DNA from 4 places in the Arthrobacter sp. MYb221 genome. Region 1 is predicted to be linked to each of the others. Evidence: riboswitches for the same ligand, from Rfam matches in the RefSeq annotation. Region 1 holds a riboswitch; each other region holds the start of a gene.

Region 1 (5,325 bases):
TCACGGTGCCGATCTCGGTCCAGGAGTTCCCCACCAGCTCCCCGGCGGCAAAGCGGGCCAGCCACTTGTCGCGCCCCGGCCCCGGGGCGGCTACCAGGCGGTCTTCGACGAAAGCGAAGTGGGCGCGCAAGGCCTGGGCGATGCTGGAGTCCGCGGCGGCCAAGTCCACGAGCAATTCGAAGAGCTCGGCCAAGGTGGCCCCTGCCCCGCCGTGGGAGACCGGGACGCGCAATGCGCCGAAGCCGGCGGCGGCCAGCTCGGCCACCTGCTGGTGCGGCAGTTCTCCGCTGCGGTCGCGTTCGGCGGCGCCGGCGGCGATCTTTTCAAAGTGCGGGGCGAAGCGGGTTTTCAATTCAGCCAGGCGGTTGGCGGTGGCAAGTACGGTCATCAGTTCGGTCCAATCCGTGGGTGCGGTTGAGGTTTAGGTGTAGAGCGAGAGCGGCTGGGTTTCCCCGCGCAGGAAGTACGCGCCGACCTCGATTTTCTTGTAGTCCACCGGGTCGTGCAGCGAGTGGGTGCGCACATTGCGCCAGAACAGATCCAGGCCCACATCATTCTGCGTAGAGGAGGAACCGGTGACCTCGAAGATGCGGTTGGCGACCTCCACGCCGATCTCGGTGGAGACCACCTTGGCCTCGGCGATTTCCACCGCCAGCGCCGCGCGTTCAGGCTGGGTGACGTTCCCCGCCTTGGCCAGCAGCGCATCGAATTTGCGGCCGAGCTTCTCGGCCAGCGCGGCCACCGCGGCGGTGCGCGCCTTCAGCTCGCCCACGGTGCGCTGGAAGACGACGTCCTGGGAGTAGGTCTCCGCCGCCGAGAGGAACCAGGCGTTCTTGCGGCCCAGCAATATCTGCTTGCCGCGGGCCAACGCGCCCTCGGCGATGCCCAGGTAGAAGTTCGCGAAGGCCAGCTGGATCCCGGGGGTGAGCAGGGTGGACACCGGCTCGTCGGTCACCGCCCCGAGCAGATCGGCGGCCTCGATGCGCACGTTGTGGTACTTCAACGAGTTCGAGGCGCTCAAGCGCTGGCCCAGGTAATCCCAGTCATCGACGATTTCCAGCCCTTCCCGGTCGCGCGGGAGGACGAAGGCCAACACTTCGCCGTGGCGCGGGCCTCCGGAGACCTCGGCGTTGACGACGATCACCTCGCCGACTCCGGAGCCGGTGGAGAAACGCTTGAAACCGTTCAGCCGGAAGCCATCGTCCTCCGCGGTGAGCGTCAGCTGCGGGTCCACCGGATTCACCGAATCGCCCCAGAGCCAGCCTCCGGCCACGGTCCGCTGCCACCACGCGGCCTGGGCTTCGGCCGGAGCGTAGAAGGCGATGCCGGACTGGTTGATGTAGTGGTAGGCCAGCAGCTGGGAGATGGACCCGTCGGCCGCGGCCAGGATGCGGATGGTTTCAAAAGCGGTGGCCCAGTGCGCTCCGGCTCCCCCGAATTCGGCCGGAACCAGCAGGTTCAGCAGCCCGGCCTCGCGCAGCAGCTGCACCTCGGCGAAGGGCTGCTCGTTTTTGCGGTCGCGCTCCAGCGCATCGGCGGCCAGGGTGGCCGCGACCCGGCCGGCGATCTCGCGCCAGTGGGCGAGCTCGGCCTCATCTGCGCTCCCGGTGTAGGGAACGCGGGGCAGTTGCGTGCTCAGTACGGTCATTTTCGTTCTCCCTTAGAGTCTTGCTCCGAAGGAAGCAGAAAGTTGCTTTCTGCTGATCCATCGAACCTGGCGTTAGCACTAGCTGCGGAAGGCAGGCTTGCTGCGGCGTCGTCGAGCCAGGTCTCTCAGCCGCTCTGGATGGTTGGTACTTCGAGTCAAGCAGTTGAAGTACGAGCGAACGAGAATGCAGTCATAAGAGGCAATATGACGCTCAGAAGGGAGTCAGGATTGTTGGGTCGGGGAGAAAAATGTCGACTATTGCCTGGCACATTACAGAATAATTCGTAAAACTAGGCCAGGGTCCAGGGCGTGGAGCATCCACCAGAAAGCCGTTGTACCGCCTTTGCGCACAGTCCTGCGGTCCAGTCCTTTCGCTCTCGGGCCAACGCAAGAAGCGCAGGGGAGGTTGCGGCGGATTGCCGCCAACTGTCACCCCTGCGCACGATGCTCTGGATACGCCTGCTACGGCGCACCCCTGGACCTACTGCGTTCCGACGCCAATGACGTCGAGGTCTCGGCCGATCACCAGCTTCCCGTCGAAATCCTCGGCGCAACGCGCCCAAACCTCGTCGGGGCGGTTCCCGGGCACCAGATGCGAGAGCACCAAGGTTCCGACGTTTGCCGCCTGAGCTACCTTCCCCACGTCCTCAATCAAGGTGTGCGCCTGTATCAGATGCTGGTATAGGCCTTCTTGCGCGTCGCTGCGCGGCTGCGGGAACAGCGACTCGGGCCATGTCTTGTCGAGTACCTCGTGCACCAGGACATCGGCTCCCTGCGCCAGGGTCGTGATGTTGGGCGTCAAACCGGTGTCCCCGGAAAAGACGACGGATCCTTCTTCGGTTTCGAATCGATAGGCCAGAGCCGGGAATACCGGTGCGTGGTTGACCAGGATGGCCGAGACCTTAATGCGGTCGTCCTCGAAGAAGTCGAAAGGCTCCATGGCCGGGCAGGGATCCGAGTTGGGGTTCTTCATATACTCCTTGGGAACAGGCACATCGAACGCTTCCCAGAGCTCGTCCGGTCGCGGTTTTCGATTGTCGAAAAGGCGATCGTTGAAATCCGTGGCGAAGGCTTGGACCAGCAGGTCCGTCATCTGCTTGGTCCCAGGGGTGGGATTGCGCGGATTGACGGGTTTGGGCGCCTTGCCTCCGCCGAATAGTTCGGGCAGTTCCCCGCGATTTCCCGGTCCCCAAATCGGCACTTTCTTCTCCACATGCTGTAACCCGTTGAAGATGCCTTCACTGAGGATGTTATTCAGATCTGCGACATGGTCCGAATGCAAGTGGGTCAGGAAGATGCCGCCGAGCGCATCCAGCGGACCGTCCATATCTGTTTCATAGTTGATCCCCAGCCGGGCTTTGCGCAACTGGCCCATAACTCCATGGCCGGCATCGATGATGTAGTAGCGGTCCCCCACCACCAGCGCGGTGGAGATTCCCTCGCGGGACCCGCCGGGCCAATAGGGAGGGCCGCCGGAAGTGCCCAGCAGCACCAGCCGGGTGTTGCTGCTGCCAGCTGGCGCCGGGCCGAATTCCCGTCTTGCTGGATCAGTCGCGCGCGCCGGGCCAGCCATGGCTCCCAGCCCGGCCGCAGCTGCGCCGAGCCCCAAACTGGCAAGCATCGCACGCCTGCCGATTCCGGCGGCCGCGGCCCGCCCGAGGATCTCGCACATGTGTTTCCTTTCATTGAGTTCTTATAGGTAACGAGGGTTTCCCGCACCGCCCGGCATCCCGCCCGCTGGCTGGGTGGAATTAGCGACCGCGCTTCAGGTAGGCGTTAACGTCATCGCTGTTGAATAGATCGGGAACCGTCCAGCCGTCCAGGTTGTACTCCCCCATGCACTGCTCGACCATGCCGTTCATCAGCGAGGTGGCGCCGGAATTCTTGGCATGCATGAGCATTTCGATGCGCACGTTCTCGTGGTTTCCCGAATAGTTCCGCTCGTAGAGTTCGTGCCGTCCGCCGAATTCGGAACCGATAGCATCCCAGAGCAATTTCATGAGCTTGACCCGGTCAACGGCCTGCACTCCGTTGGAACCGCGGACGTACTTGTCCAGATACGGGCGGATCTCCAGATTCTGGAAATCCAGCGCGCCGCTGGGCAGGTAGATCAGGCCCGAGGCCACATCCTGCTCGATGATTTCCTTGATCCGGCCGTAGCCCTGGGCCATGAACATGCGGTAGGCCAGCCCGTAGTCCATCTTCGGCAGCACCGAGCCATTAGGGCCCTGGTCCGGGTTGAGCATCATGCCGTCGACCAGGCCCCAGAACAGGTTGCGCCAGCCGATGACTTCTCCGGCCCTTGCCTGCACCCCGCGGAAGTCCTGGGTTCCGGTGATTTCCAAGGCCTTGAGCAGCAGTCCGGCGATGAAGTCCAGCTTCACTGCCAAGCGGATACAGCCTTGGAAGGTGAAGCGCTGGATGAAGCCGGTCTGCGGCATGAAGCCGTTGATTTGCTCCGGATCGCCGTAGGCGAAGATGTTTTCCCACGGCACCAGCACCTTGTCGAAGACGAATACCGCGTCGTTCTCATCCATGCGCGAGGACAGCGGGTAGTCGAACGGGGTGCCGGTGACCGCGGCGTTCTGCGCGTAGGAGGTGCGCGAGATCAGCTTGACTCCAGGCGCATCCATCGGCACGGTGCAGATCAGCGCATATTCCTTCTTCTTGATCGGCAGCCCATAGTGCGAGATGAAGTTGAAGTTGGTGATCGCCGAGCCGGTGGCCACGACCTTAGCCCCGGAGACGATGACGCCGTTGTCGGTTTCCTTCTCCACCTTCATGAAGACGTCGGCTACCTGATCGGGCGGCAAGTGACGGTCAACCGGGGGATTGATGATCGCGTGGTTCCAGTACAGCACCTTCTCCTGCGACTCCTTGTACCAGCGCAGGGCGTTCTCCTGGTATGGCGAGTAGAACTCCGGCATGGAACCCAGGGTTCCCAGGAACGCCGCCTTGTAGTCCGGCGAGCGCCCGAGCCAGCCATAGCTCATCCGGGACCAGGTCTCTATCGCGGTGCGCGAGTCCTTCAGATCCTGCACGGACTTCGGAACCTTGAAGAAGGGGTGGGTCATGCCGCCGGATCCGGTATCGGTCGGGACTAGCAGCTTGCCGGAGGTCGCCGGGTCGTGGAACCCGTCATATAGCCGGGCTGCCATGCGGATCGAGTTGCGGAAGGCCGGATGGGTTGTTACATCCTTGACGCGTTCGCCGTGGATGTAGACTTCTCGGCCATCGCGCAGCGACTCGATGTACTCGTCGCCGGTCATCGGTAATTTCGGGTTGGCTGGGGTGGTCCGCGCGGACATGTCGCTGGCGGATTGGGTGGGCTCGGATATCTGGGTCATGGTGTTCAGCTCCTATGGGTTGGGTCGGTCGGATTGGAGATGCTTAGAAGGATTTGAAATCGGTGCTTCCCTCGAACCAGCCGGAGGCAAGGGAGTCTCCGCAGGAGGTCCAAGGGGCACCGCCGATGTAGTCGCCGACATCGCGGAATTTGCCACCGAAGAAGCCAAGGGGTTCCAGCTCGTTGTCGCTGTGCAGGGCAATCACCCGTCCGATGACGATCAGGTGGTCGCCACCGTCGTAGGTGGCCCAGGGCTCGCATTCGAGGGTGGCGATATTTCCTTCGATTACCGGGATGTCCTGCGCGTCCGATCGCCAGGCCACTTCGCCCT
Region 2 (5,325 bases), on a different contig from region 1:
GCGCAGCATCGACGAAGCCGCGCAAATCGACGGTGCAGGAAAACTGCGCGTGCTCTTCACCATCAATCTGCCCTTGGTTTGGCCGGGCATCGTCACCGCGGTGATCTTCACCTTTGTCTCCTGCTGGAACGAATTCGCAGCGTCATTGGTGATCTTGTCGACGGCCGAGAATCAGCCGCTCTCCGTGGCGTTGACGAAGTTCGTGGGACAGTACTCCACCGCCTGGCAGTACGTCTTTGGGGTTTCGATTGTCGCGATTGTTCCGGTGATCATTCTGTTCGCCCTGATTGAAAAACGACTGATCGGTGGCCTTGCCGCTGGGGCGGTGAAATAGCTATGCCAGGTAACGCGCCTGCGCTGGAAATCGTTGCAACTTCACCAAGCTGTGCCGCGCGCGCGGTGGGCGCAGGAGCCGACAGAATCGAAGCATGCCAAGCGTTGGAACTCGGCGGGCTTACCCCAAGCCCCGAACTGCTGGTCAAAGCCCTGGAGCAGTCGCCCCCGCTTGGCGTACATGCACTTTTGCGTGAGCGTCCCGGTGATTTCACCTACACTGCCGAGGAACTAGATTTGCTGGTCAGCCAGGCGCAGCGGCTTGCCTTCGAAGGAGTGCAAGGACTGGTCATCGGGGCTACGACCGCTGAAGGATCCCTAAATATCCCGGGGATTCGCGTGCTGATCGAGGCTGGGCGGCAGATCAATTCGCAAATGGAAATCACGGTGCACCGCGCCATCGACGCAACGCCCGATCCTGCGCACAGCGTCCTTGAGCTTTTGCAACTTCCGGTCACACGAGTGTTGACTAGCGGAGGACGAAGTACGGTTGGTGAAGGGCTACCCATGATCAAACGCATGGTGCAGCGTGCCGAAGGAAGAATTGAAATCATGTCCGGTGGTGGCATGAAGCCACGGGACGTGCGTGCGGCTTATGCCACAGGCATAGCGGCAGTTCATTTCTCCGCCAAAACACCTTATGCGCAGAGCCTGGCCGTTGATGAACAACAGGTTAGAGAACTACGCAATTTACTTGATGATTTGCACTATTAGAGAGCTGGATCCATGAAACGCGAGGAACGCCTGAACCATATCCTCGACCTCCTGGCTAGCAATGGCCAGATTGATGTCGAGCAGATTGTTCAGCAGCTGGAAATCTCGCCTGCGACTGCACGACGGGACCTGGACTCGCTGTCCAATGCCTCGCTTCTCACTCGAACCCACGGTGGAGCAGTCTCAAACACGGTCGCCTATGACCTTCCCTCGCGGTATCAGCGTGAAGACCATGACGAACGCAAACTTCAGATCGCAAGGCTCGCCGCTGGCATGGTTGAAGCCGATACCGTGGTCGGACTTTCTGGGGGCACTACCACTAAAGCAATAGCCATTGAACTGGGCATGCGCCAGGATCTAGTGGGGGAGCCCGGTCGTATCACCCTCACCGTAGTTACCAACGCAGTCAATATCGCCTCTTTGCTCGCCGTGCGCCCGCACATTCGCGTTATGGTCACCGGTGGGGTGCTCAACGAGCGCTCCTACGAGCTTGTCGGCCCGCTAGCGCAAAATTCGCTTGGCAAAATCACACTCGATATGGCTTTTGTAGGCATCAATGCGCTGGAACCGAGCATCGGAGCGATGGTCAGCGATGAGATGGAAGCAGCAGTCAACGAATTGATGATCAACCAGTCTCGTAGGAGCTACCTGGTGGCAGATGCTTCGAAGATCGGAGGGCATTCCTTCGTGATCTTAGATCGCGAAAACCTCACCGGTCTGATCACCGACGATCAGATCACGGACGAGCAACGGGAGGCCCTTGCCATGGCAGGGATCCCGGTCATCACCAAAACGGGAATGTCTGCGGCACAGTAAGTGCATCGGGCCAACGCTGCAGCATGGTCAGGCGCTGCAGTATGATCCGCTCGGACTCCTTGCTCAGCCGCAGCACAGCAGTCGAAGTCTATGATCGATATGTGACTGGTGAAAAGACATTGACGACGAGCGGCACTCGCATCCTGAAGATTGAGATTTTCCTCGTTCTAGGGCTCTCACTCGGACAGAGCGCCGTGTATTCGCTTATCAGCTTTGCCGACAAGGCGACTCGTGCGCCACTGCGCGAGCAGACCACATCCATGAACAATCCGTTGAACACGCGAGAATACTTTGACCTGGCGTACCAGCTCCTGGATATCCTTTTCGCCCTGCTCCCGGTGGCCCTCGCGCTCTATTTCATGCATCGAACGCTCGGACGAAGCATCAGGGACATAGGCTTCGATTTCCGTCGTCCTGGCAAGGATGCGCTGCTCGGGGTGTGCTTGTTTCTCGTCATGGGAATCGGCACGCTAGGCGTATATGCAGCGGGTCGAGCATTCGGCATCACCACAGCGCTGGCCACGGCAAATCTCGCAGACTACTGGTGGAGTGTGCCGGTGCTGGTCCTTTCAGCGGTACGCCATGCAGTACTGGAGGAAGTCGTGATGTTGGCTTTCCTCTTCGGCTACGGCAAGAGACTCAATCTTGGACCCTGGGTGCTGATTCTCGGTTCGGCCCTGCTGCGCGGAAGCTATCATCTGTACCAAGGGGCCGGACCGATGATCGGCAACTTCGCCATGGGTGTGGTCTTTGGCTGGCTCTATCATAAATACGGTCGCGTCATGCCCCTGGTCATCGCACATTTCCTGCTGGATGCCGTTGGTTTTGTAGGCTTCTTGCTCATCGGCCCGGCCATCGGCATTGGTGCCTGAGCACTTTCCAGATTCACGATGGCCCAATTTCGGAGTGCTTTTAGCAGGGGAGTGAAAATGCAGATTAGCGAGCTTCAGATGAATGGCCTTGCCGAGGTGGTCGCACTCTGGCAACGGGTGGAACTCACCCGGCCTTGGAATGATCCGCTGGCCGATGCGGAACAAGCGCTACGCAACGAGTCATCCACAATTCTTGTGGGGCACCGCGACGGAGCGCTGCTTGCCTCCGCGATGGTTGGTTTTGATGGTCACCGCGGGTGGCTGTACTACGTTGCGGTCCGTCCCGAGAGCCAGGGCCAAGGACTGGGCCAACAGATCGTTGGCGCGGCCACCGATTGGTTGCGCCGACGTTCGGTGCCCAAGGTGCAGCTGATGGTTCGCTCCGAGAACTCGCAGGTCATTCGATTCTACGAGCAGCAAGGCTACGAAACCCAAGACATTGTGGTTTTGGGCAAGCGGCTATAGGCAGAGCAGAGCCTTGCCAGTTTGAGCGCACAACTGGCATTAAAGAAGAGTAGGTGGGGGCGCCATTGCCCCCACCTACCTTCGTGCGTACCTTGTCTTACAGCACCACGGTACCGTTATCGGTTTCGAAAGTTACAGACAAGATGCCCGGGGTCCCGTTGGGTGCTTCATACTCCATGCTCACCGCACCGAGATTCACGTTTTCTGGCTGCCCCAGCCAATCAAGGACTCGGTCGCGTGAACCGGCAATGGCAATGCTCTGGATCTGGCCAGCGGGATCCAGCGCACGGGAAGGGTGCAAGTCTTCGGTGCCGGCGTCCCAGCGCAACAAGTATGGAACCTGCGGGTCCGCGATCAGACCCTTGATGCCAATCTGCTGCCAGGTGAGTTCGCGGCCGTCAGGGAACTTGCGGTTACCCGGAACCGATTTGCGTCCCAGGCGCTCTTCTGCGCTTGAGAGATCCTCAACTGAAACACACCATCCCATCCATCCGCCGCCCAGCTCGGAACGGGCACGGACCGCCTGCCCAAACGGTGCCTTGTCGCTAGCGGGGTGGTTCAGAACTTCAACTACTTCTAGGTATTGGTCATGCTTGAGCGGGAAAATTACATTGCGAGTTCCGAATCGCGGATGCACGCCTCCCTTGACGAATTCCAAGCCCAAAGCCTCGGAGATTCTTTCGGCGGTTGGCATGAGCCCGTCCGGGCCACATGCGTACGTAACGTGATCTAGCCTCATCATGTGCCCATCATGTCACTATGTGATTCAAGTCTCGACTTAGGCTACCCTAACTGGCAAACTGGCGATCGAACGCTCTGCATAAATTGCGTTATAAAAGTGCAATATGACCGATTGCGTCACTTTGAGCCACTTCATATTGCCAAGATCTTCGGTTGTCCGGCAGACTTGTGTCAGGTCATGAGTCCCAGTAACAAGCCCCGGCTTACTGGGCGGCAACCCTCCTCCGCGGTGGGGTGCCCCGGGTGAAGACCTGGCCCTCGGCACAAACTGTGTCTAGGACAAGCGCGGGTTACCCCCTGGAAAGTACCTCGACGAGGAGCTTCCTGTCGGTGTGTTTTTTAGTGGTGTACCCCCATAGTCAACAAGCTATATGGAGGAAACCATGAGTAACAACTGGTCATTTGAGACGCGTCAGATCCACTCCGGACAACAGCCCGACCCGGTTACCGGAGCGCGTGCCTTGCCGATCTATCAGACGTCTTCGTTCGTCTTCCCCAGCGCAGAGAGCGCGGCCGCGCGCTTCGCCTTGCAGGAGCTGGAGCCGATCTACACTCGCATTGGAAATCCAACCCAGGAAGCCGTCGAAAACCGCATTGCCGACCTCGAAGGCGGTGTCGGCGCACTGTTGCTCGCCTCCGGGCAGGCGGCCACCACCTTCGCCATCCTGAACCTGGCCCAGGCCGGCGACCACCTCGTTGCCAGCCCAAGCCTGTATGGCGGAACGCAGAACCTGTTCAAGCACACGTTGCGCAAGCTCGGCATCCAGGTCACCTTCGTGGCCGATCCGGATAACCTGGCGCAGTGGCGCGAGGCTGTGCAGCCAAATACCAAGGCGTTCTTCGGCGAGGTGGTCTCCAACCCGCGTCAGGACATCCTGGACATCGAGGGAATCTCGGAGATTGCCCACGAAGCCGGTGTTCCGTTGCTGGTGGACAACACCTTGGCCACCCCATACCTGATCCGTCCGATCGAGTGGGGCGCGGACATCGTCATCCATTCGGCCACCAAGTATCTCGGCGGGCACGGCACCGCCATTGCCGGCGTCATCGTGGATTCGGGGAAGTTCGACTTCGCCAAGGATCCGGAACGCTTCCCTGATTTCAACACCCCGGACGAGTCCTACAACGGTTTGGTGTTCGCCCGAGATCTGGGCGTCAACGGCATTCTCGGCGCAAACCTCGCCTACATCCTCAAGGCACGCGTGCAGTTGCTGCGCGACCTGGGCTCATCGGTGGCACCCTTCAACGCCTTCTTGATTGCCCAAGGGCTGGAAACCCTGTCGCTCCGCGTGGAACGCCACGTGCAGAATGCCAAGGAAGTCGCCGCCTGGCTTGAAGGCCATGAGCAAGTCGAGCTGGTCGCCTATGCCGGGTTGCCTTCCTC
Region 3 (5,325 bases), on a different contig from region 1:
TCGTCGTCAGCTTCCCAAACGTCTTTGCGGCCGCCGGCGAAACCGAAGGTTTCGAAGCCCATGTCTTCAAGGGCCACGTTGCCGGTCAGCACGATCAGGTCTGCCCAGGACAGCGACTGGCCATACTTCTTCTTCACTGGCCATAGCAGGCGACGTGCCTTGTCCAGGTTCACGTTATCCGGCCAGGAGTTCAATGGCGCGAAACGCTGCTGACCGGCGCCTGCACCACCGCGGCCGTCATGCGAGCGGTAGGTGCCCGCCGCGTGCCACGCCATGCGGATGAAGAACGGACCGTAGTGACCGAAGTCAGCTGGCCACCAGTCGTAGGACTTGGTCATCAGCTCGGCAATATCGGCCTTGACGGCAGCAAGATCCAGCGCCTCGAAGGCAGCGATGTAATCGAAGTCGGGATCCAGCGGGTTGGTGGCTTCCTGGTTCTTCGAAAGAATCTTCAGGTTGAGCTTATTTGGCCACCATTCGGTATTCGCATGACCCTGGGTAGGGTGAACGCGTCCGGCTCCTACTACTGGGCACTGACCTGCAGTCGTTTCTGACATGTAGTCTTCCTTCCGATAAGGGATTGGTTTGGTACTCCGTCTCCGTGCGCCGTTGGCCCGCGGAGACGAAAATTAGTTCCTTGCGGTACTTCTTTTCAGACAGTTCCCGTAGCCGGCTGCGCTGTCTTGGCTTGTTGGCAGTCCGGGCAGAGTCCCCAATAGATGACCTCTGCCTCGTCGATGCTGAAACCGTGGTGATCCGAGGCATGCAAGCAAGGTGCGGCTCCGACGGCGCAGTCCACGTCTGCCAGCGTTCCGCAATTGCGGCACACCACATGATGGTGGTTGTCCCCTACGCGGGTTTCGTACCGGGCGATATGCCCGTGGGGCTGAATTTGGCGGAGCAGTCCAAGGTTCGTGAGAAGCTTCAGCGAATCGTAGACCGCCTGGTGGGATACCAGCGGGTGTTCTTGGCGCACTGCCTCGATAATGGTTTCGGTATCCGCGTGGGGATGAGCTGTCACCGCGGCGAGCACCGCGACGCGCGGTCGGGTGACCCGCATCGATGCTTCGCGCAGCACCTTCTCGATTCCCTCGGATGTTGTCATGGTACTAGCTTGCCCTATTTATTTTGAATGAGTCAAGATAATTACTCGTGTCTTTTCGCTCCGCTGAAAATTCGTGGTCAGAAGCGGTTAAACGAATCTGGCCGACCTTCGCAATTGCGGATGAAGGTCGGCCAGATTCATTGGCGGCTAGGGACGAGCGCGGCAGATCTCGTTGAGCCGGGCAATGCATGGTTCATTTTGCAAGCTGGTGGTGTCCCCGAGCTTGGTGCCCTCGAAGAGCTGGGTCAGCAGGCGGCGCATGATTTTGCCCGAGCGGGTCTTGGGCACATCGGGGACCAGGACGATATCGCGTGGTTTGGCGATCGGTCCGATCTGCGTGGTGACGGTTGCGCGCAGCTCGGCGATGAACTGCTGCTGGCGGGCGAGCGTCTGCGCATCGGGTTGCGCCGCAACCAGCGAGGCATCCAGCGGCACCACGAACGCGGTAGCCGCATGCCCGGTCTGCTGATCCGGGGTCGGGCAGACTCCCGCCTCGACCACGCCTGGGTGGGTGACCAGTGCTGATTCGATCTCGATGGTGGACAGCCGGTGCCCGGAAATATTGATCACGTCATCGGTGCGTCCCAGGATGTAGATATCCCCATCCTCATCGAAACGCGCGCCATCCCCGGCCAGGAACCAGCCCTGCGCGGCGTACTGCTCCCAGTAGCTGGTGTAGTAGCGTTCCGGGTTTCCCCAGACCGTGCGGGCCATGGACGGGCCGGTCTGGGTGATCACGATATTTCCCTGCTCGTTGGGCCCCACGCGGCCGCCGGCGGCGTCCACGATGTCCACCGAAACGCCGGGCAGCGCCCGCGAAGCGCAGCCGGGCTTGAAGTGCTCGTCGGTAGGCAGCGGGGAGAGGACTGTCGCGCCGGACTCGGACTGCCACCAGGTATCGACCATCGGGATGCCGCCGGGGGTGCCGCGCCCCAGCTGAGCGCGCAGCCAGCGCCACGCCTCGGGGTTGACCGCCTCGCCCACGGTGCCGCCCACCCGAACCGAGGACAGGTCATAGTCGGCGGGAACCCCTTCGGGGAACCAGCCCATCAGCGAACGGACCAGGGTCGGCGCGGTGTAGTAGCTGGTGACCTTGTAGCGTTCGATGATCTCAAAGTGGCGGCCCGGGTGCGGTGCGTTGGGCACGCCCTCGTAGATCACCTGGGTGACGCCGTTGGCCAGCGGGCCGTAGATCTCGTAGGTGTGCGCGGTGACCCAAGCCAGATCTGCGGTGCACCAGTGCACGTCGCCCGCGCGCTGGGATTCGTCGGGGTTGCCGAACAGGAGATTGTGGCTGTACGCGGCCTGGGTCAGGTAACCGCCGGTGGTGTGCACCAGGCCCTTGGGCTGACCGGTGGTTCCGGAGGTGTACATGATGAACAGCGGCGTCTCGGCGTCAAAAGCCTGCGCCGCGTGCTCGGTGGACTGGGTTTCCACCGCCTCGTGCCACCACACGTCGCGTCCGGCGGTCCACGGGATCTCATCCCCGGTCCGGCGGATTACCAGAACCTTTTCGATGCTGTTTTCCCCGGATACCGCAAGGTCTGCGTTGGCCTTGACCGGAACCGAGGTGCCGCGGCGGAACTGGCCGTCGGTGGTGACCAGCAGCTTGGCCTTGGTGTCTTCCACCCGGAACTTCAACGCCTCCGCGGAGAAGCCGCCGAAGACCAGCGAATGGATCGCCCCGATGCGTGCACAGGCCAGGGTGATGACGATGGTTTCGATAAGCACCGGCAGGTAGATGACCACGCGGTCGCCCTTGGCCACGCCGAGCTCCTGCAGGGCGTTCGCCGCCTGGCTGACGCGCTCCTGGAGGTTCCGATAGGTCACCGCGATGCGGTCACCTGGCTCGCCCTCGAAGTAGAGGGCGACCTTTTCACCGTTGCCGGCTGCCACATGGCGGTCGGCGCAATTCACCGCGGCGTTGAGCTTGCCCCCCAGGTACCAGGAGATCTGCGGGCCGCGCTTGGCTTGTGCGTCTGCCGGGATGATCTGGCTGGTGGTGTGCCATGGGGTGTCCCAGTCAAGCAGGTTCGCCGCCTCGTCCCAGAACTCCTGGCGTGCCTCGGCGCTGGAGGGCTGATTTGTACTGGCCAATTCGGTGGTGGTCATTGCGGTCCTTGAAAAGTTTAGGGCGATTAATTTCGAGTCAGCGGAAGGCGCACTGAGCGTGTGGGTGCGCGGTACTTTATGGGAACGCCAAGAAAGTGCAATGTCGCATAGCGAGCCGTTGCGGGCAAGGCGAAATGAAAGCCATGATCATCTCCATCGTTCCTGGCGGTAGCACCGGTCACCGTTTGGTTTATTAACCGTGGGTGGTGGTTGCTGCGGCGTCACAGAGCCAGATCTCTTAGCCGCTCGGGATGGTTACACGACTATTACAGGCCTTCGAACGATTTCAATGCAAATCTTTCGTAACATGATAAATATTCGATAGATGCGTCACATCATCGTGATGTTTCGATTTTTATTTCACTAATCGCGTATTTGGCCGAAAAATCGCTAAACGCTAGGCATTGTGTTCGGCCGCGTTAGGCAAGTGCTGTCCTTGATGCATTTCAATCTCCATCCGTGCACGACGAAATGTGACTAACCGGGTTGAGGACGAAGTAGACCTCAGGCTACAAATGATTACGAACCATCCAGAGCGACCGAGAGATCTGGCTCGTCGACGTCGCAGCAACCACCCACCTAAATATTGGCGCGGGACGGTGCTACAGCCAGGACCGATGGAAAGAATTGAGGACTTTCGATGTCATTTGGCGATCCCGCTGGCGACTTTAATGCGCTCAGCGACCCGTCTATTGCGGGTAGCGCGGTGGAGCTTGACGACCTTCCACAGGAACTTCCTACCCGGCAGCTGCTGAAAATCACCCCGGGCCCCGGCGCTGACGAGCAGTATGAACGGCTTGCCGGCATTTTCCGTCCGGTGTTCGCACAGATCGCCGCCGGTGCAAGGGAACGCGACCGGCAGCGGATCCTGCCTTTCGAACAGGTTGGCTTGCTGAACCGTGAGCGCTTCGGTGCGCTGCGCCTGCCGGTTGCCGACGGCGGCCATGGGGCGCGCTTGAGCGATGTCTTCCGGTTGCTCATCGAATTAGCCGAGGCCGACTCGCATGTGGCTCAGCTATGGCGCGCGCATATTGCCTTCGTGGAAAATGCGGTGCGACTGAAAGATGCGCAGCTCCGTAGCAAATGGGTTGCCCGAATCAGCTCCGGGCAGATCGTGGGCAACGCCTACACCGAGGAAGGCGGCAACGCCCTCGGGTTGCTCAACACCAAGGTCACCGAGGAGGGGTCGCGCTGGCTGGTCAATGGGCGGAAGTTCTATTGCACCGGCACCATCTTCGCCGACTGGACCACCGTAGCGGTGGCGCACCCACAGCTCCCAGGGCGCCAGATCGCGGTAGTTTCCACCCAGCACAGCGGCGTGAAAATCCTCGATGACTGGGATGGTTTCGGCCAACAGCTCACCGGTACCGGCAGCACCGAATTCCACGAAGTTCCGGTGGACACCTTCATGCCGGAGGATCCCACGGATCCGGAAGCCGCGATCTTCCAACTCGTGCTCATGGCGGTACAGGCCGGAATCGGACGGGCGGCACTGAACGACCTGCGCTCCTCCGTGCAGGCGCGTACCCGCAGTTTCAGCACCGGCACCGGAGTTCCGGTGCACCGCGAACCGCAGGTCTTGCAGCTCGTCGGGGAGGTTTCCGCCGAAATCTTCGCCGCGGAGTCCGTGGTCATGGGCGCGGTGCTGGAGGTCGAGTCGGCCATGGCCGACGCGAACCTGAACGCCGAGGAGCGCTTTGCCGTGTGCGAACTGGCGGCAAACCGTGCCCAGACGATCGTGCAGCCGCTGGTCATCGGTGCGACCAGCAAGCTCTTCGACGCGCTGGGTGCATCTTCCACCCGCAATAGCTGCAATATGGACCGCCACTGGCGCAACGCCCGAACCATCGCGACGCACAATCCGGCGATCTACAAGGCGCGCATCGTGGGGGACTACGAGATCAACGGCGTGCAGCCCCAACGGCTGTCCGTCACCGGCACGGTAACCGGAGCAAACCGGTTCGCCGGCAGCTAGGCAACACTCCTCGAACACAGATTTTTAGACTTACCAGATTTCTTCTATGGATAGGGGCACACCAATGAGCGAGAACAAGCGCGAAATCCTTTTTAACGCCTTCGATATGAACTGCGTGGTGCACCAGTCGCCG
Region 4 (5,325 bases), on a different contig from region 1:
GGCACGGGCAAAAACCGTCTCGGTGATGACGGAACCGGCGAGCAGGGTGCCGATGGTGATGCCCGCGATGGATAGCGCCGCCGGGGCGGCGTTTTTCAGCGTGTGCCGGTAGAAGATCCATTCCTCGCTGGCGCCCTTGGCCCGCAAGACATCGACGAAGGGCTGAGTGTTCACCTCGTGCACGCTCTTGATCAGCACCTGGGCGATGGGTGCGCTGAGGTGGATGGCCAGAACGAGGATCGGCACCGCCAGCGAGAGGAACGAGCCGTCCGGGAACAGCGACATCACCCCGAGCTGCACCGCGAGCACCTGAAGCAGCACCAGTCCGAGCCAGAACACCGGGATGGAAATCATCAGCGGTGGCAGATTCAGCAGGGCGTTGCGGACCCGGGTGCGGCGCGACAGGCTGGCGGCGGCCGTCAACGCGACCGCCAGCACCAGCGCCAGGGCGAAGGCGCTCCCGGCGAGCAGCAGCGTGGAGCCGATGACCTCGCCTATTCGGGTGGACACCGCCGAGCCGGAGGACAGGGAATAGCCCAGGTCTCCGGTCAGCAGCGCACCGAGCTGGGTGAAGTACTGCACGATCAGCGGCTGGTCATAGCCGTAGTAGGCCTTCATCTGCGCGATCGTTGCCGGATCCGCAGACGAGTCTGCGGAGAGGAAGATCGTGACCGGGTCGTTCGGCAGGGCCTGCACCGCGAGGAAGACCGCGGTGTAGGCCAGCAGGATCACCAGCAGTGCCTGACCGATGCGTTGTGCGATGTATCCACCCATGTTGAGTTCCTTTAGCCGTTGCTCTTCCAGGCGCCCTGGAAGATTGGTGCGGTGCCGGAGGTGAAGTCGATGTGCGCGTCCTTGTTGGCGCCGTACACCTGCACTTCGTCCCACAACACGAGGGTCAATGCCTTGTCCAGAACCAGCGCGCGCTGCTCCTCGCCGATGAGCTCCAGATGCTCTTCTTCGGTGGTCGCCGCCTGCTCGCGGGTGAACAATTCGTTCAGTTCCTTGTCGGCGTTCAGCGTCTGGTTATTTGTCGCCGGCGCGTAGACCGGCCCCAGGCCGCCGTAGGCGAACTGGCGGGTTCCGAAGAATTCGATCTGGTCATCGACCATGGCGTTGGTCAAAAATGAATTGTCCGCAGCACGGTTGACCAGCTGCACTCCGATCTCCCGCCATTGCTGTTCGATCAGCTCGAAGGCCGGCTTGATGACCACGGAGTTATTCGAGCTGGCCACCGTGATTTCAAGCTTCTTGCCGTCCTTCTCACGGATCCCGTCCGCACCAACGCTCCAGCCCGCTTCTTCAAGCAAGGCCTTGGACTTCTCCGGGTCATAGCCGAGCTCGGCAGACAGATCCACGAAGCCCGGTGCCTGGTGGTTGAGGATCGACCCTGCGAGCACATAGCTGTCCGAGAGGACCGTGTCCTTCAGCGCCTGGCGGTCGATTCCCACCTGCAACGCCTGGCGCACCTTGGTCTCGGCCAGCTTGCCCGAACCGATTCGAATCGCGGCATGGTTGGTAGTCAGGTCCACGCCTTGGGCGGCGAAGATCTGCCCGCCTCCGGCACTGAGCACCTCTTCGTCAACGGGCTGCAGTCCGCGGACCAAATCGACCTGGCCGGACTGCGCCGCGCCGGCCCGGTGGGCAACTTCTGGCAGGTACTTGACGACCAGTTGTTCAAGGTATGCGTCACCCTGGTTTGCTGCGGTTTCCGGGGCCCAGGCGTAGTCATCGCGGCTGGTGAAGATGACTTCTTCATCTGGCTTTTCGGACTCGAAGACGAACGGTCCGGAACCGACGATCTGCGATATTGCGGTTTGCCCTGCATTGTCCAGTTCCAGTGTGCCCGGGGATACCAGCCCGGCGGTCACCGAGGAGGTGGAGCGCAGGAAGTTCGCATCCGGGCGCTTCAGGGTCACCTTGACCTGGTTCTCGCCGACGACCTCGGAGCTCTTGTAGGCTGAAAAGTCGACGTTCGGTTGAATCTGCGCGGATTTCACGCCTAAGCCCAGCGCGTCCAGATTTTTCTTGACCGCTTCGGCATCCAGGGCCGTGCCGTCCGAGAATGTGACGCCATCACGAATGGTGAAGGTGAATTCGGTCTGTGCCTTATTGGCGGTGAACTCGGAGGCGATCCAGCCTACGAGCTTGCCGGATTCGGTATCAAAATAGGTCAACCGGTCCAGCACCGAGTTCAGCACATTCGCCTTCTCGTAGAAGCGAGCGGCCTGGGTCTGCCAGTTGTTGATCGGGGTTACCTCGGCAAAGGTGAACGTTCCTCCCTCTACCGGGGCGCCTGCTTCCGCGGAAGCTGCCGGCTCGGAGCTCTCCGCGGTGGATGCGCTGTTGCCGCCACAGGCGGTCAGCGAAAGACCTAGAACTGCGAGTAGTGCTGCGGCCTTCAGGCTCAGTGGTGTGTTGCGCATTTTCTGGTGTTCCTCTCGGTAATTTCCCGAGGATTACGCCGAAATCCCGATCCTGCCGCGGTATTGCGGGGCGGGAAGAAGGCAGACTTCTCCCCTGTGCGGACCGTTGCGAAATCTAGCAATCTCCATCGGTCCTGGCCTTAGCACCGCTCCCTGCCGGGATGGTTGCTGCAACGTCAACGAGCCAGGTCTCTCGGTCGCTCTGGATGGTTATCATTCGGTGTCTTTGCCGAACAATTTAAGTCTGCGCGCGCAGGTGCGGTGTGACCAACCATGACGTTATATACGCGTCACGAAGTCATCCCAATACACACTTTGGGGCAAAAACAGGCCCTGAAGCCGGTCACGAAACGTCATAAGTCAGTTCATGACGCTGCTGACTAACAAATTTTGCTATCTGCTGCATAAATTGAATATAATCTCGAATTTCCTAAGGTGGAGACTGCGCCAATAGAAAGCCCCCGACATGAAGGCCTTGAATCTCACCGGCGCGCTATCCCCGCTGAACTTTTCAGTCTGCGGATAGCTATGATGCCGTTTGCCAAGTTGAACATCGCGTCAATATTATAGATTTTCGTACCGTACCAATTGCTCTTTTGAAGCCGCGATTGGGCAACGAGTTGGTTCGCTCCACGTCCCAACATATTCGCGCTCACAGTGGTGCACCTTTGGTGCTGTTCACTGCGTTGAAGTCTAGCTCGGTGAGTAGCTCCCAAGTGCTCTTGCTGTCGTAGACGGCATCCAGATGCACGGTGATTTGGGATGGGAGGAGATAACCGAAACGGCTAAGTCGTTCGAGGTGGGACGAATTAGCGGTGAACCGTGGCGGCTGGCCCGTCTATGACTCATCCGCTGGGGATACCTTGGCCGCCAGTTAGCAGTGAGCGTTTGGCGGCTCACCTCCCCCTGCCTATTGGGGTGACCATCCGACCGCTTCGCCTCCGCAGGGTGTTTTGACCTAGCATCCCTCGACAACTATATTCTCTAGGACCAGTCCGGTTATTCGGTCGTAGCCTTCGAGACAGAGTTGTTCGAGGTTCAGGAAGATGCCTGCCGGTACTGATCCAATCGTCGCGTAGGCGTCGGATGGTGGTTGCGGAGCAAGTTGTGTCGTCGATTTTCTCGTAGGCGGCTCCGAGGACGAGCACCTGGATGAATTTGCTGAAGTCGAGTTCGTCGTTGAAGCGTGTGCGGTGGCATCCCCAAAGGTGCATGCTTTTGCCTTTTAGGGAAGAGGGCGCTGGGTTGACTCCGTAGGGGACTACTTTTCGGGGACCCAACCAAAAGGACAGACCGGACTGGAACGACATGGTGAACGGAGCATCGAGTGGTTGATGTCGAAGAGGGGCCAATCTGCTGGCGATGGCCGCGGGGATCTGGCATAACTGGAAGATTAATGACCCACACAAGCGCTCGTTGCTTGCTTATGATCATTGAGTTTTGCACGGGGCGGAAATTAGGAATTAATCAACTTGGTGTCCGTCGCACAGCTGCTGGTCAAGTTTCTGATACTCGCCGCGCTGCGCCGGTCCTTCGGATAGGCACATGCTTGCGCTGGGCCAAGGACATCATGGCTACTTTGGCCGCGCATGGTTAGCAGACGTATTTGGAGCACGAGTGTATCGAAATACTAAGTATTGAGATCCTCTATCCACAAAGTCATGAGATTCCGTGTCTACGAAGAGACGAGATTCCACATCCGATCTCCGCACAGGTGCTACCAAATACGTCTGCTAAAAACGGTGCAATCTATGATCGCATCCGGGAAGGAGGTTCCGATAGCATGTTACCCGAGTTAGTGTTGATGGTAGCCGACACCCGGGCCGCTAGAGAAGCGATCCGGGTGCGTGTGGAGGCACTCGTCGATCCTCAGGGTGGGGATCCATAGCGAATCTAATATCCTCACCGAAGTCAGTGGCAAGCACTTCGCGACCGCCTGATGTCCCCACCGCGCCACGTACCCAGGCTTAACACCGGTGACGTAGAGATCTGACACATCAATTCGTAGGGTCCATTTCTCGTGGAAGGGAAACCATAGCCTCAACCGAGCCTTGTACCAGTCCGCATTCGCGTCGCTCGAATTCGAATACTTTGGTTCCAGAGCGCATTTCGACGAGAAACGCGGCGGGCTAGAAACAAAATCAAGCGGTGATCGCGGTGGCGCGCCACCGGCACAACATTATCTTCACCATGCTGAGTGCCGACACCTACTACGGAGCACCTTCCACGCGCGCTGAACTGAGCAGAATTCCTGCCGCGCACTCAGTCCAGTCCGAAGTACTTGACCCGGACTGCTGCACAGCGCCCAGATTTCCCGGTGCTAGTTTTCTATGAAGTTCGCGAATGCCCGTTGCGAAAAAATAATCATACACCCCTTCTGGAACTCTCTTCTCGCTTGCGTGCAGCAAAATCAAGAACGCGTTCAGCCGGTGTTTAGATAGTCAGAATCCGAAGAGCTTTCTACGTGTCTCTGTCCACCAAAACATCACTGGTCGAAAGAGAGCCGCAATCGTCTAGAAATGAATTAGCGACGAGAATCTCTACGATCTTTCACAAGGCCCCAGCCAGTAACGTTGCTTGTCTCTGGTCGTCTACTCGTGCCAGATCGGATCCCGCGGTTCAGACACCATTCCGTTAGATGCAAAGTGAACGAAGCGGTCGAAGGTGCGCGCAAACCATCGATCATGTGTCACCGCGACAACAACACCATCGAAAGCCAGTATGGCTTTCTGGAGTGCTTCCGCCGATACAAGATCAAGGTTGTCTGTGGGTTCGTCAAGGAGCAAAACATTGCTCCCGCCAGCTTCTAGGAGGAGCACTTGCAACCTTGCCTGTTGGCCGCCTGATAGTTTATCGAACGGGAGTTCAGCCACGGCGCCGATACCGTATCTGGAAAGCA

What was found. A riboswitch is a leader RNA that binds a small molecule or an ion and turns the genes downstream of it on or off. The one in region 1 is predicted to bind S-adenosylmethionine.
Region 2: another riboswitch for S-adenosylmethionine. It lies ahead of CQ015_RS03970 (bifunctional o-acetylhomoserine/o-acetylserine sulfhydrylase); the one in region 1 lies ahead of CQ015_RS09195 (acyl-CoA dehydrogenase family protein).
Region 3: another riboswitch for S-adenosylmethionine. It lies ahead of CQ015_RS08495 (acyl-CoA dehydrogenase); the one in region 1 lies ahead of CQ015_RS09195 (acyl-CoA dehydrogenase family protein).
Region 4: another riboswitch for S-adenosylmethionine. It lies ahead of CQ015_RS08545 (ABC transporter substrate-binding protein); the one in region 1 lies ahead of CQ015_RS09195 (acyl-CoA dehydrogenase family protein).

What each region holds. Positions count from the first base shown of each region.
Region 1 covers NZ_PCPW01000006.1:84,119-89,443, forward strand. Annotated here, with positions in the region: gene CQ015_RS09190 (acyl-CoA dehydrogenase family protein) at 1-388, opposite strand, end outside; gene CQ015_RS09195 (acyl-CoA dehydrogenase family protein) at 422-1,648, opposite strand; SAM riboswitch class I at 1,703-1,793, opposite strand; gene CQ015_RS09200 (MBL fold metallo-hydrolase) at 2,130-3,320, opposite strand; gene CQ015_RS09205 (4-hydroxyphenylacetate 3-hydroxylase family protein) at 3,400-4,995, opposite strand; gene CQ015_RS09210 (flavin reductase family protein) at 5,039-5,325, opposite strand, start outside.
Region 2 covers NZ_PCPW01000002.1:330,386-335,710, reverse strand. Annotated here, with positions in the region: gene CQ015_RS04000 (carbohydrate ABC transporter permease) at 1-334, shown strand, start outside; gene CQ015_RS03995 (copper homeostasis protein CutC) at 337-1,047, shown strand; gene CQ015_RS03990 (DeoR/GlpR family DNA-binding transcription regulator) at 1,060-1,863, shown strand; gene CQ015_RS03985 (CPBP family intramembrane glutamic endopeptidase) at 1,983-2,735, shown strand; gene CQ015_RS03980 (GNAT family acetyltransferase) at 2,793-3,200, shown strand; gene CQ015_RS03975 (VOC family protein) at 3,298-3,942, opposite strand; SAM riboswitch class IV at 4,116-4,233, shown strand; gene CQ015_RS03970 (bifunctional o-acetylhomoserine/o-acetylserine sulfhydrylase) at 4,325-5,325, shown strand, end outside.
Region 3 covers NZ_PCPW01000005.1:180,622-185,946, forward strand. Annotated here, with positions in the region: gene katG (catalase/peroxidase HPI) at 1-557, opposite strand, end outside; gene CQ015_RS08485 (Fur family transcriptional regulator) at 653-1,105, opposite strand; gene acs (acetate--CoA ligase) at 1,253-3,217, opposite strand; SAM riboswitch class I at 3,368-3,475, opposite strand; SAM riboswitch class I at 3,741-3,841, shown strand; gene CQ015_RS08495 (acyl-CoA dehydrogenase) at 3,858-5,192, shown strand; gene CQ015_RS08500 (LLM class flavin-dependent oxidoreductase) at 5,257-5,325, shown strand, end outside.
Region 4 covers NZ_PCPW01000005.1:196,836-202,160, reverse strand. Annotated here, with positions in the region: gene CQ015_RS08550 (ABC transporter permease) at 1-774, opposite strand, end outside; gene CQ015_RS08545 (ABC transporter substrate-binding protein) at 786-2,426, opposite strand; SAM riboswitch class I at 2,549-2,639, opposite strand; partial or broken gene CQ015_RS19330 (IS5/IS1182 family transposase) at 2,953-3,710, opposite strand; partial or broken gene CQ015_RS19325 (IS982 family transposase) at 3,656-3,863, shown strand; gene CQ015_RS08540 (ABC-F family ATP-binding cassette domain-containing protein) at 5,018-5,325, opposite strand, start outside.